2 regions of the Streptomyces erythrochromogenes genome follow, and region 2 is predicted to be linked to the other one. Evidence: riboswitches for the same ligand, from Rfam matches in the RefSeq annotation. Region 2 holds a riboswitch; the other holds the start of a gene.

Region 1 (5,941 bases), 1.3 Mb from region 2:
GCGACGCTGACACCCGGGCGCTGCCCGGACCCGGTCCTCAGACGCCGGACGGCTGGAAAATCCAGCCCCGCCGGCGATTGAGGCGCGGGGTCCGGGGCGGAGCCCCGGCAGTGGGTCAGGCCAAGGCGGCGAGCTGGGCCGTGAACCAGGCCGACGGGGGGAGGGCCGTCGCGGCCGCCGCCAGGCGCTTGGTGCGCTCCGCACGCTCCTCATCCGGCATGGACAGCGCCGCGTGCAGCGCCTCCGCCGTCTGCGACACGTCGAACGGGTTCACCGTCAGCGCGTCCTCGCGGAGCTCCTCGTACGCCCCCGCCCCCGTGGACAGCACCACCGCGCACCCCGCCTCCGACACCACCGGGATCTCCTTGGCCACCAGGTTCATCCCGTCCCGCACCGGGTTCACCAGCGCCACGTCCGCCATCCGGTAGACCGCCAGCGACCGCGCGAAGTCGTCCTTCACCGACACCAGCACCGGCTGCCAGTCCTCCGTGCCGAACTCCGCGTTGATCTCCGCGGCCAGCTCCGAGACGGCCTCCGTGTAGTCCCGGTAGACCTTCAGGTCCTGCCGCGACGGGTACGCCGAGGCCAGGTGCACCACCCGGCCCCGCCACTCGGGGTGGACCTCCAGCAGCTCCCGGTAGGCCAGCAGGCCCCGCAGGATGTTCTTCGACAGCTCGGTCCGGTCCACCCGGGCGATCGTCCTGCGGCCCGCGACCTCCGCCCGCAGCTGCGCCAGCTTCTCGTCCACCTCGGGCCGGTGCGCGAGCGCCCGCAGCTCGTCGGCGTCCACGCCCAGCGGGAACACGGCCACGCGCCGCGCGTCGTCCGGCTGCGCGGCGCCCGCGAAGGCGTCGGCCCAGGCCCGGGTGTGGAAGCCCACCACGTCGGCGCCGAGCATGCCCCACAGCAGCTCGCCGCGGATGTCCTGCGGGAGCATGTCCAGGAACTCCCGCGAGGCCCACGGCGTGTGCGTGAAGTGCGCGATCCGCAGGTCCGGCCGCAGCTCCCGCAACTGCCCCGGGACCAGTGCCAGGTGGTAGTCCTGCACCAGCACGCGGGCCCCCTGCGCCGCCTCCTCGGCGAGGGCGCGCGTGAAGGCCTCGTTGTACGCGACGTACGAGGCCCAGCGGCGCCGGAACGCCGCGTCGAAGACCGGTTCGCGCGGCACGTCGTAGAGGTGGTGGTGGGTGAACCACAGCACCGAGTTCGCGATGCCGTTGTACGCGTCGTCGTACATCGTGGGATCGATGTCCAGCATCCGGACGCCCGGCTCGGAGACGTCCTGCCGGACCGCCTCCCGGTCCGCGTCCGACAGCGCCGCGCAGATCCACAGTGCCCCCGGCTGCTCCGCGAGGGCCGCCGAGAGTCCGGAGACGAGACCGCCCCCGCCGCGCCGGGCACTGAGCGTGCCGTCGTCGGAGAGGGCGTAGGAGAGCGGGCCGCGGTTCGCCGCGACGAGTACCTGAGAAGCCATGCGCCGAACCTAGCCCGGCCCGCGCTCGCTCAAACGTATGGACACGGTCATGCCACGTGGCGCCGGCCGTACTCCTTCACGCCTAGCATCGGCGGCCGCTCCTCGGTGTCCACGGCGTACGTGCGCGGCACGAAGCCCTCCGGGCCCCGCTCGAACTGCGTCAGCTCCGGCCGTACGAGGTGCCCGCGCGAGAGCCGTACCTGGGCCGTGCGGTAGATCGCCGCGGCCATCCGGCCCAGCGCCTGACCGTCCTGATGGCGGTGGAGGCGTACGCCCACGTCCACCTGGGCGAGCGCGTCCAGGCCGACCGTGTGCAGTGCGTCGACCAGCAGGCCCAGCTCGACGCCGTAGCCGACGGGGAACGGCAGCCGCTCCAGCAGGGAGCGCCGTACGGCGTACTCGCCGCCCAGCGGCTGGACGAAGCCGGCCAGCTGCGGCCAGTGGAGGTTCAGCAGCGGGCGGGCGACCAGCTCGGTGACCCGTCCGCCCTGGCCGGGGGCGTCTCCCAGCGGCCGGTCGTACATGGCCTTGACGAACTGCACGCCGGGGTCGGTCAGCAGCGGGCCCACGATCCCGGAGACGAAGGAGGCCGAGAAGTCCCGCAGGTCGGCGTCGACGAAGCAGACGATGTCGCCGGTGGTGGCCAGCAGCGAGCGCCACAGCACCTCGCCCTTGCCGGGCAGCGCCGGGACCCTCGGCAGGATCTCGTCGCGGTGCACCACGCGGGCGCCGGCCTTCGCCGCCACCTCGGCGGTCCGGTCGGCCGAACCCGAGTCGATCACGACCAGCTCGTCCACGAGCGGGACCGGCAGTCCCTCGATCAGCTCACGCCGGACGACCTCGACGATCGCGCCGACCGTCGCCTCCTCGTCCAGCGCGGGCAGCACCACGCTGACCGTGGTCCCGGCCGCCCGTTTGAGGTCGAGCAGCTGGTCGAGCGGTCGGTCGGCGGCGGACCAGGAGCGGTCGGCCAGCCATCGCTCCACCTCTTCCAGCACCCTCAGCACTCCCTGCTCGTCGGCGTTATCGGCCGTTATGTGATCCATCTCGCGGTTCGGACGGCTGTCTCAACCGCCCGCCCCTTCGGTTACAGTCTTGAACAACGCGAAGGACCACCGCATGCCGGGGTCCCCCGCGTACAAACGCACCGGCGCGCCACAGAGCGCGTGTGCCGGTGCCATACCGCTCATCCAGAGGGGCAGAGGGACACGGCCCGTTGAAGCCCCGGCAACCCTCCAGTCGGTTCTCGCGATCGCGCAGCAGCGCTCGTCAGCGAGGTCCCCGGCTAGGGAAGGTGCCAATTCCGTCTCATGGCGAAATGCGCCATGGGGAAGATGAGGAGAAAGGGCCTCGCCATCATGGCTGCACAGACTGTCGCCACCTCTGTCGATCTCGGACCTGCCACGGGCCTTTCCTGTCGCGAGTGCGGTACCCGCTTCGAACTCGGTCCCATCTTCGCGTGCGCCGAGTGCTTCGGACCCCTGGAAGTCGCCTACGAGCTCCCCACCGGTGACCCCGAGGCCCTGCGCGCCGCGATCGAGGCCGGCCCGAACAACATCTGGCGTTACGCGCCGCTGCTGCCCGTCCCCGCGGACGTGGCCTCCAAGCCGAGCCTGAACCCCGGCTTCACCAAGCTCGTCGACGCGGCCAACCTGGCCAAGGAGCTGGGCGTCACCGGCAAGCTGTACGTCAAGGACGACTCCGGCAACCCGACGCACTCCTTCAAGGACCGCGTCGTGGCCATCGCCGTCGAGGCCGCCCGCGCCTTCGGCTTCACCACCCTGTCCTGCTCCTCCACCGGCAACCTGGCCGGCGCCGTCGGCGCCGCGGCCGCCCGGGCCGGCTTCCGCTCCTGCGTGTTCATCCCGCACGACCTGGAGCAGGGCAAGGTCGTCATGGCCGGTGTGTACGGCGGCGAGCTGGTCGGCATCGAGGGCAACTACGACGACGTCAACCGCTTCTGCTCCGAGCTCATCGGCGACCCGCTGGGCGAGGGCTGGGGCTTCGTCAACGTCAACCTCCGCCCGTACTACGGCGAGGGCTCCAAGACCCTGGCGTACGAGATCTGCGAGCAGCTCGGCTGGCAGCTGCCCGACCAGATCGTCATCCCGATCGCGTCCGGCTCGCAGCTGACGAAGATCGACAAGGGTCTGCAGGAGCTCATCAAGCTCGGCCTCGTCGAGGACAAGCCGTACAAGATCTTCGGCGCCCAGGCCGAGGGCTGCTCCCCGGTGTCGACCGCCTTCAAGGCCGGTCACGACGTGGTCCGTCCGCAGAAGCCGAACACCATCGCCAAGTCCCTCGCGATCGGCAACCCGGCGGACGGCCCGTACGTCCTGGACATCGCGCGCCGCACCGGCGGCTTCGTCGAGGACGTGACCGACGAGCAGGTCGTCGAGGCCATCAAGATCCTCGCGCAGACCGAGGGCATCTTCGCCGAGACCGCGGGCGGCGTGACCGTCGGCGTGACGAAGAAGCTCATCGAGAACGGGCAGCTCGACCCGGCGCTGACCACCGTCGTCCTCAACACCGGTGACGGCCTCAAGACCCTGGAGGCGGTGGCCGCGGACAGCGGGCAGACCGCCACCATCCGCCCCAGCCTGGACGCGTTCCGCGCCGCCGGCCTGGCCTGACCACATCTCCTCACTCCCGGAAAGGCAGTAGCGCCATGAGCGTCAACGTCCGCATCCCCACCATCCTGCGCACCTACACCGGCGGTCAGGCCGAAGTCCCGGCCGAGGGCGCGACCCTCGCCGAGGTCATCGAGTCCCTGGAGAAGAACCACCCGGGCATCGCCGCGCGCGTCCTGGACGACCAGGGCAAGCTCCGCCGGTTCGTGAACGTCTACGTCAACGACGACGACGTGCGCTTCGAGGGCGGGCTGGCGGCGGTGACGCCGGACGGCGCCGGCGTCTCGATCATCCCGGCCGTCGCGGGCGGCTGCTGACCCTCCCGGTAAACCGAAATTACCCCCTCCGCTAAAAGCGGAGGGGGTAATTCTGCTTGATTGGGCACGGTAGAGTTGGGGAAGTCCCCTCCGCTGGACTTGCCCGCTGCATATGAACGGGTCGCGTGAGGGTCGACATCGGGTCAATGTGCAGGTGCGGTATGGGGCTTTGGCGAAATTTGCCAGGCCCGAGTTGCCCTGGAATATGCCAAATTTTCACTCTATTTCAATGTTTCTCGGTGTCCAGAATTCTCGTCGGATTGACCTGTTGCAGACAGCACTCGCGCAGATACATTCAGCCTCGGTCGACGCGTTCCGACGCAAGTTCTGACCCGGGAACGCGAAGTGCGTTCCCGCGCAAGGGCCAGTAATAGGGGAGTTAGGCATGGCTCAGGGCACCGTCAAGTGGTTCAACGCGGAGAAGGGCTACGGCTTCATCGCGGTCGACGGTGGTGCGGATGTGTTCGTCCACTACAGCGCCATCCAGATGGACGGGTACCGCACCCTTGAAGAGGGTCAGCGGGTCGAGTTCGAGATCTCGCAGGGCCAGAAGGGTCCGCAGGCGGACATGGTCAAGCTCGCGCTCGGCTAGTCCTGGAGCATCGACCACAGACGCTCGGTCTTCCGTCGAAGACCCGGAAGACCTACGAGGGGCCCACATCCCGGACACGGGATGTGGGCCCCTCGCGTGTCACCTGGGCCTTCGTCGAAGCCGCTTGCACTCCAGGGGGTCGAGTGCTAATCATTGGCGTTAGCACTCTCCGAGTGAGAGTGCTACTGAAACGAGGACCGGGTCGGTGAGGCCCGCAGGGTCCGGTGGGAAGGAACCGCCGGGCACGCAGGCCGTCCGTCGCGGGCGCGGGCGCGGTCCTGGGAGCAATCCACCGCTGTCCGGGAGGACCACTTCAGATGGCCAAGATCATTGCGTTCGACGAGGAGGCCCGCCGCGGCCTCGAGCGTGGGATGAACCAGCTCGCCGACGCCGTCAAGGTCACCCTTGGCCCCAAGGGTCGCAACGTCGTCCTTGAGAAGAAGTGGGGCGCCCCCACGATCACCAACGATGGTGTCTCCATCGCCAAGGAGATCGAGCTCGAGGACCCGTACGAGAAGATCGGCGCCGAGCTGGTCAAGGAAGTCGCCAAGAAGACGGACGACGTCGCCGGCGACGGTACGACCACGGCCACCGTCCTGGCCCAGGCGCTCGTCCGCGAGGGCCTGCGCAACGTGGCCGCCGGTGCCAACCCGATGGCCCTCAAGCGTGGTATCGAGAAGGCCGTCGAGGCCGTCTCCGCCGCCCTGCTCGCCCAGGCCAAGGACGTCGAGACCAAGGAGCAGATCGCTTCGACGGCCTCCATCTCCGCCGCCGACACCCAGATCGGCGAGCTCATCGCCGAGGCCATGGACAAGGTCGGCAAGGAAGGCGTCATCACCGTCGAGGAGTCCCAGACCTTCGGTCTGGAGCTGGAGCTCACCGAGGGTATGCGCTTCGACAAGGGCTACATCTCGGCGTACTTCGCCAC
Region 2 (5,941 bases):
CTCGCCCTGGGCCTGCGGCTCGCTGCCCAGCAGGGTCCGCACCAGCGGGTGGGCGCAGAACAGGCCGTCCCGTACGCCGATCCCGTACTCGGCGGACAGCGCGGCGGCGAAGTGGGAGCTGTTCCAGCCGTCCACGACGAAGGAGATGACGCCGACCCGCGGGGCGTCCTCCCCGAAGAGGGACAGGACCCGGACGGCCGGGACCTCGGCGAGGCCCTCGCGGACCCGGGTCACCAACTGCTGCTCGCGCGCCACCAGGTTGTCGAAGCCGGCCTCGGTCAGGGCCCGGCAGGCGGAGGCGATGGAGTAGACGCCGATGACGTTCGGGGAGCCGGCCTCGTGGCGGGCCGCCGTGGTGTGCCACTCGACGTCCACGCCGCCGTCCTCGCGGCGGGAGACCTTGCGGGAGGCACCGCCGCCGGCCAGGTACGGCTCGCCCTCCTGGAGCCAGTCGGCGCGGCCGGCGAGGACGCCCGAACCGAAGGGCGCGTAGAGCTTGTGGCCGGAGAAGGCGACCCAGTCGACGTCGAGGTCCCGCACCGAGACGGGGTGGTGCGGGGCCAGCTGGGCGGCGTCCAGCACGATCCGCGCGCCGTGGGCGTGCGCAGCGGCGGCGAGTTCCTTCACCGGCCACAGCTCGCCGGTGACGTTGGACGCGCCGGTGACGCACACGAGCGCCGGGCCGTAGGGCTCGCGGTCGGCGAGCGCCCGCTCCAGGGTGGCGACGGCCTCGGCCGGGGTGCGCGGCGCGTTGAGGTAGGTGACCTGCGCGTTCGTCCACGGCAGGAGCGAGGCGTGGTGCTCGGTCTCGAAGACGAAGACCTGGCAGTCGGCCGGGAGCACCGCGGCGAGCAGGTTCAGGGAGTCGGTGGTGGAGCGGGTGAAGACGACCTGGTCGCCGGGGCGGCAGTCGAGGAACCCGGCGACCGTGACGCGGCTCTGCTCGAAGAGGTCGGTGGACAGCTGCGAGAGGTATCCGGCGCCGCGGTGGACGCTGCCGTAGTACGGGGCGTAGGCGGCCACGTCGTCCCAGACCCGCTGGAGGGCGGGGGCGCTGGCGGCGTAGTCGAGGGCCGCGTAGGTGACCTCGCCGCCGGTGACGAGCGGGACGGTGACGTCGCGGCCGAGGACGGCGAGCGGCTCGGCACAGGCGGGGTCGTGGGCGGTGGCGGCGGTGGCGACGGCGGCGTTCAGGGATGCGGACATGGCGGTATCTCCCGGCAGGCAGGGCTGAATGGCTTCGGTGTGCCCGTACGCGGGTACGGCCGTGCGGCCGTCCGGGGTACGGGAGTGGCCTCGGACGGGACGTCGCGGTACGCGGAAGTGACCCTGGTCCGAGGGTGAAGAAGGGGCGTCAGTCGCCCTATCGCATTCGCTTGCTCACGGAAAACGCTCCTCGAGAGACCAGGACCCCTGGTGTCGAGGGATCCGCGCTTGCCGTAGGCCTTGCTGCCTACGACCTGGTCATCACCCGGGGCACCCCGCCACGGAAGGAGGGTTGCCGGACAGCAAGCCGGGGCCTAAACGCTGTCACTCGTGACCTGCTGAGCATCCTGCCACAAGATCCCCCGAGCACAAGACCCCGGTCCGAATGGCGGACCAGGGTCTGGCTCGAAACGTGTGTCGGGTCAGGCGTTGCTGGCCGTCACCCAGCGCTCCAGTGCGGCCCTGGCGGCACCGGAGTCGATCGACTCGGCCGCGCGGGTGATGCCGGCGGCGATCTGCTCCTCCAGGCTGCCCGTGCCCGGGTCGAGGGCCACCAGGGCGGCCGCCGAGTTCAGCAGCACGGCGTCGCGTACCGGTCCGGTCTCGCCGGCCAGCAGGCGGCGGGCCACGTCGGCGTTGTACGAGGGGTCGCCGCCGGCCAGGGCGGAGACGTCGACCAGGGGGATGCCGACGTCGCGCGGGTCGAAGGTCTGCTCGGCGACCTTCCCGTCCCGGACCCACCAGACCCGGGAGGTCGCCGTGGTGGTCAGTTCGTCCAGGCCGTCGTCGCCGCGGAAGACCAGCGCTGACGAGCCGCGCTCGGCGAGCACGCCCGCCACGATGGGGGCCATCCGGGGGTCCGCCACGCCGGTGGCCTGGGAGCGGACGCGGGCCGGGTTGGTCAGCGGGCCGAGGATGTTGAAGGTGGTCCGGATGCCCAGTTCGCGGCGGGCCCCGGCGACGTGCCGCAGGGCCGGATGGAACTTCACCGCGAAGCAGAAGGTGATGCCGGCCTCCTCGGCGACCTCGACGACCCGCGCGGTGCTCAGGTCGAGGTTGACTCCGAGCTTCTCCAGGACGTCCGAGGAGCCGCTCGCGGAGGACGCGGCCCGGTTGCCGTGCTTGACGACCTTGGCGCCGGTTCCGGCCACGACGACCGCCGACATCGTGGAGATGTTCACCGTCTTGGCCCCGTCGCCGCCGGTGCCGACGATGTCGACGGTGCGGCCGGGCACCTCGATGAGGTTGGCGTGCCCGTACATGGCCCGTACCAGGCCGTTGATCTCCGCGACCGTCTCCCCCTTGGCGCGCAGGGCGACCACGAAGCCGGCGATCTGGGCGTCGGTGGCCTCCCCCCGCATGATCCGGTCCATGGCCCAGGCGGTGTCGTCGGCGCGCAGGTCCTGGCCGGTCAGCAGGGCGTCGAGGACGCCCGGCCAGCCACGGGCCGCCACGCTGTCGCCGCCTGCCGGGGTCGCAACGTTCATGGTCAGCTCCTGCTGCTGTAGGGGTTCCCCGTCGAATGGGTCGGAGATCAGCCTATCCAGCCCCGGTTACGGCAAAGAGCCCCGTCCGGACACTGGACGGGGCTCTCGCCGTGGCGACACCAGGACTGACCGAAATCAGTCCCTCATGCGGTGGTGCAGGGGATCAGTGGTGGCCGTGGCCGGACTGGATCTCCTTGTACTCCTCCACCGTGGGCTTCGGGATCTGGTTGCCCTCGGCGTAGAAGCCCTTGCTGAGCTTCGCGCGCAGCTTCTCGGTGGCCTTCACCTTGCGCTCGACACCGTTCTCGTCGACCGTCGGGCCGATCTCGATCGGCTTGTACTGCTCGTGCGCGGTGAGGGTGTGCAGCTTGCCCTGCGGGAGCGGCTCGTGGACCTCGACGAACTCACCGTGCGGCAGACGCTTGATGATGCCGGTCTCGCGACCGTGCAGCACCTTGTCGTGGTCCCGGCGCTGGAGGCCGAGGCAGATCCGCTTGGTGACGATGAAGGCGAGGACCGGGACGACGAAGAAGCCGATCCGGACGAACCACGTGATCGAGTTGATCGACAGGTGGAAGTACTGGGCGAACATGTCGTTGCCGCCGCCGATGAGGAGCACGATGTACTCCGCGATCCAGGCGACACCGAAGGCCGTACGGGTCGGGACGTTGCGCGGGCGGTCCAGGATGTGGTGCTCGCGCTTGTCGCCGGTGACCCAGGACTCGATGAACGGCCAGACGGCGATCGCACCGAGCACCAGCGGGAAGAGCAGCAGCGGGATGAACACGCCCAGGACGAGCGTGTGGCCCCACAGGTTGATCTCCCAGCCGGGCATGGCACGGATCAGGCCTTCCGGCATACCCATGTACCAGTCGGGCTGCGCACCGGTGGACACGTGGTCCGGGCGGTACGGACCGAGGGCCCAGATCGGGTTGATCGAGGCGACGCCGGCGACGACCGCGATGACACCGAAGACCAGGAAGAAGAAGCCTCCGGCCTTGGCCATGTAGACCGGCAGCAGCGGCATGCCGACGACGTTGTTGTTCGTCTTGCCGGGGCCCGCGTACTGGGTGTGCTTGTGGTAGAAGACCAGGATCAGGTGGGCCACGAGGAGGCCCATCATGATGCCGGGCAGCAGCAGGATGTGAACCGAGTAGAAGCGCGCGACGAAGTCGCCGCCCGGGAACTCCCCGCCGAACAGGAACATCGACAGGTACGTGCCGACGACCGGGACGGACAGGATGGCGCCCTGCATGAAGCGGACACCGGTACCCGAGAGCAGGTCGTCCGGCAGCGAGTAACCGGTGAAGCCGGTGAACATGCCGAGGACCAGCAGCAGGAAGCCGAAGATCCAGTTGACCTCGCGCGGCTTGCGGAACGCGCCGGTGAAGAAGACGCGCATCATGTGCACGATCATCGCCGCGACGAAGATCAGCGCCGCCCAGTGGTGGATCTGGCGGATCAGCAGGCCGCCGCGGACGTCGAAGCTGATGTCGAGCGTCGAGGCGAAGGCCTCGGACATCAGCACGCCCTGCATCGGGACGTAGCTGCCGTGGTACTCCACCTCGTTCATGCTCGGGTGGAAGAACAGCGTCAGGTACACACCCGTGAGGATGATGATGATGAAGCTGTAGAGGCAGATCTCACCCAGCATGAAGGACCAGTGGTCCGGGAAGATCTTGCGCATGTTGGCCTTGGCCAGGCTGTAGATGCCCAGGCGGCCGTCCGCCCAGTCCGCTACCCGCTCGCCGGCCGGCGCTTTGCGCGCCTTGTTGTCAGTGGCGGTGCTCATCCGCGCTCCCAGAATGCAGGGCCGACGGGCTCTTCGAAGTCGCCGAGCGCTTCGAGGAAGCCTTCGTCATTCACGCCGATCCGCAGCTGCGGAAGGGCGTGACCGGCCGGGCCGAAGATGACACGGGCGCCGTCGGAGAGGTCGAAGGTGGACTGGTGGCACGGGCAGAGCACGTGGTGCGTCTGCTGCTCGTACAGGCTGATCGGGCAGCCGACGTGGGTGCAGATCTTCGAGTAGGCCACGATCCCGTCGTGGGACCACTCGAGTTCCTGCTTGTCCTTGATGTCGTCCGGCTGGATGCGGACGATCATCAGGGCGGCCTTGGCGATCTGGACCTGGAAGTCGTGCTGGTGCTCGTCCAGGCCCTCGGGCATGGCGAACGTCAGCGAACCGACGAGCACGTCCTCGGGACGCAGCGGCTCCATCGTGTTCTGGTTGATGAGCAGCTTGCCCTTGGCCCACAGGGTCTTGCGCAGCTTCTCCTCGGGCAGCGGGCCCAGGTCGCGCATGATCACGACGGCGGAGAGCGGCAGCATGGCCAGCGCGCCCAGCATCGTGTTGCGGATCAGCGGGCGACGGCCGATGCCGGACTCGCTGGCGCCGTCGGCGAAGTCCTGGAGGACCTGCGCCTTGACCTCCGGCGGAGCGGCGATCTCGTGGCGCTCCGCGGCGACCTCGACGTCGGACATCAGGGTGCGGGCCCAGTGGACCGCGCCCGCGCCGATGCAGAAGAGGGCCGTGCCCAGGGTGATGCCCAGGGCGAAGTTGAGCGCGCTGACCTTCCCGATGGGGAAGATGTAGACGATCTTGTCGACCGGGAAGATCACGTAGGACGCGATGAAGGCGATCGTCGCCAGCATCGACAGCGTGAAGAGCATCGCGACGGTGCGCTCGGAGCGCTTCGCCGCACGCTCGTCGATGTCCTGGATGCGCGGCTTGTGGACCGGCAGGCCCGGGTCGGCGAACGGGTCGTCCGCCACTGCTACGCCACCGTGGTGGGCGTCGCCCTGCTCGCTCGGCAGGTGCTTCTCTTCGGGAATCTCTTGGCTACTCATGACTTCTTGGCCTTAGCGGTGTGGGCCGCGACCCAGACGGCGACAGCGATCAGCGCACCCAGAGCGAAGATCCAGCCGAACAGACCCTCGGAGACGGGGCCGAGGCCACCGAGCTTGAGACCACCGGGGTTGGTCGACTTCTCACCGTTCACGTTCTGGAGGTACGCGATGATGTCCTTCTTCTGCTTCTCCGGCATGGTGCTGTCGGGGAAGGAGGGCATGTTCTGCGGGCCGGTCTGCATGGCCTCGTAGATGTGCTTCGGCGAGACGTCCTCAAGGTTGGGGGCGTACTTGCCGTTCGTCAGCGCGCCGCCTTCACCGGTGAAGTTGTGGCACTGCGCGCAGTTGTTGCGGAACAGCTCACCGCCGTTGGCGATGTCGGCGTCCGCCGGGTCGTACTG

What was found. Region 2 has a riboswitch for S-adenosylmethionine ahead of OHA91_RS27020 (aminotransferase class V-fold PLP-dependent enzyme). Riboswitches for the same ligand answer to the same signal wherever they lie in the genome.
Region 1: it holds a riboswitch for S-adenosylmethionine, as region 2 does, so the genes downstream of both, thrC (threonine synthase) here and OHA91_RS27020 (aminotransferase class V-fold PLP-dependent enzyme) in region 2, are expected to answer to the same signal.

The regions. Positions count from the first base shown of each region.
Region 1 is NZ_CP108036.1:4,583,416-4,589,356, forward strand. Features, by position in the region: gene OHA91_RS20910 (alpha,alpha-trehalose-phosphate synthase (UDP-forming)) at 116-1,474, opposite strand; gene OHA91_RS20915 (glucosyl-3-phosphoglycerate synthase) at 1,522-2,472, opposite strand; SAM riboswitch class I at 2,658-2,815, shown strand; gene thrC (threonine synthase) at 2,833-4,107, shown strand; gene OHA91_RS20925 (MoaD/ThiS family protein) at 4,143-4,421, shown strand; gene OHA91_RS20930 (cold-shock protein) at 4,807-5,013, shown strand; gene groL (chaperonin GroEL) at 5,331-5,941, shown strand, end outside.
Region 2 is NZ_CP108036.1:5,903,936-5,909,876, reverse strand. Features, by position in the region: gene OHA91_RS27020 (aminotransferase class V-fold PLP-dependent enzyme) at 1-1,206, opposite strand, end outside; SAM riboswitch class IV at 1,426-1,542, opposite strand; gene trpD (anthranilate phosphoribosyltransferase) at 1,629-2,693, opposite strand; gene qcrB (cytochrome bc1 complex cytochrome b subunit) at 2,857-4,485, opposite strand; gene qcrA (cytochrome bc1 complex Rieske iron-sulfur subunit) at 4,482-5,540, opposite strand; gene qcrC (cytochrome bc1 complex diheme cytochrome c subunit) at 5,537-5,941, opposite strand, start outside.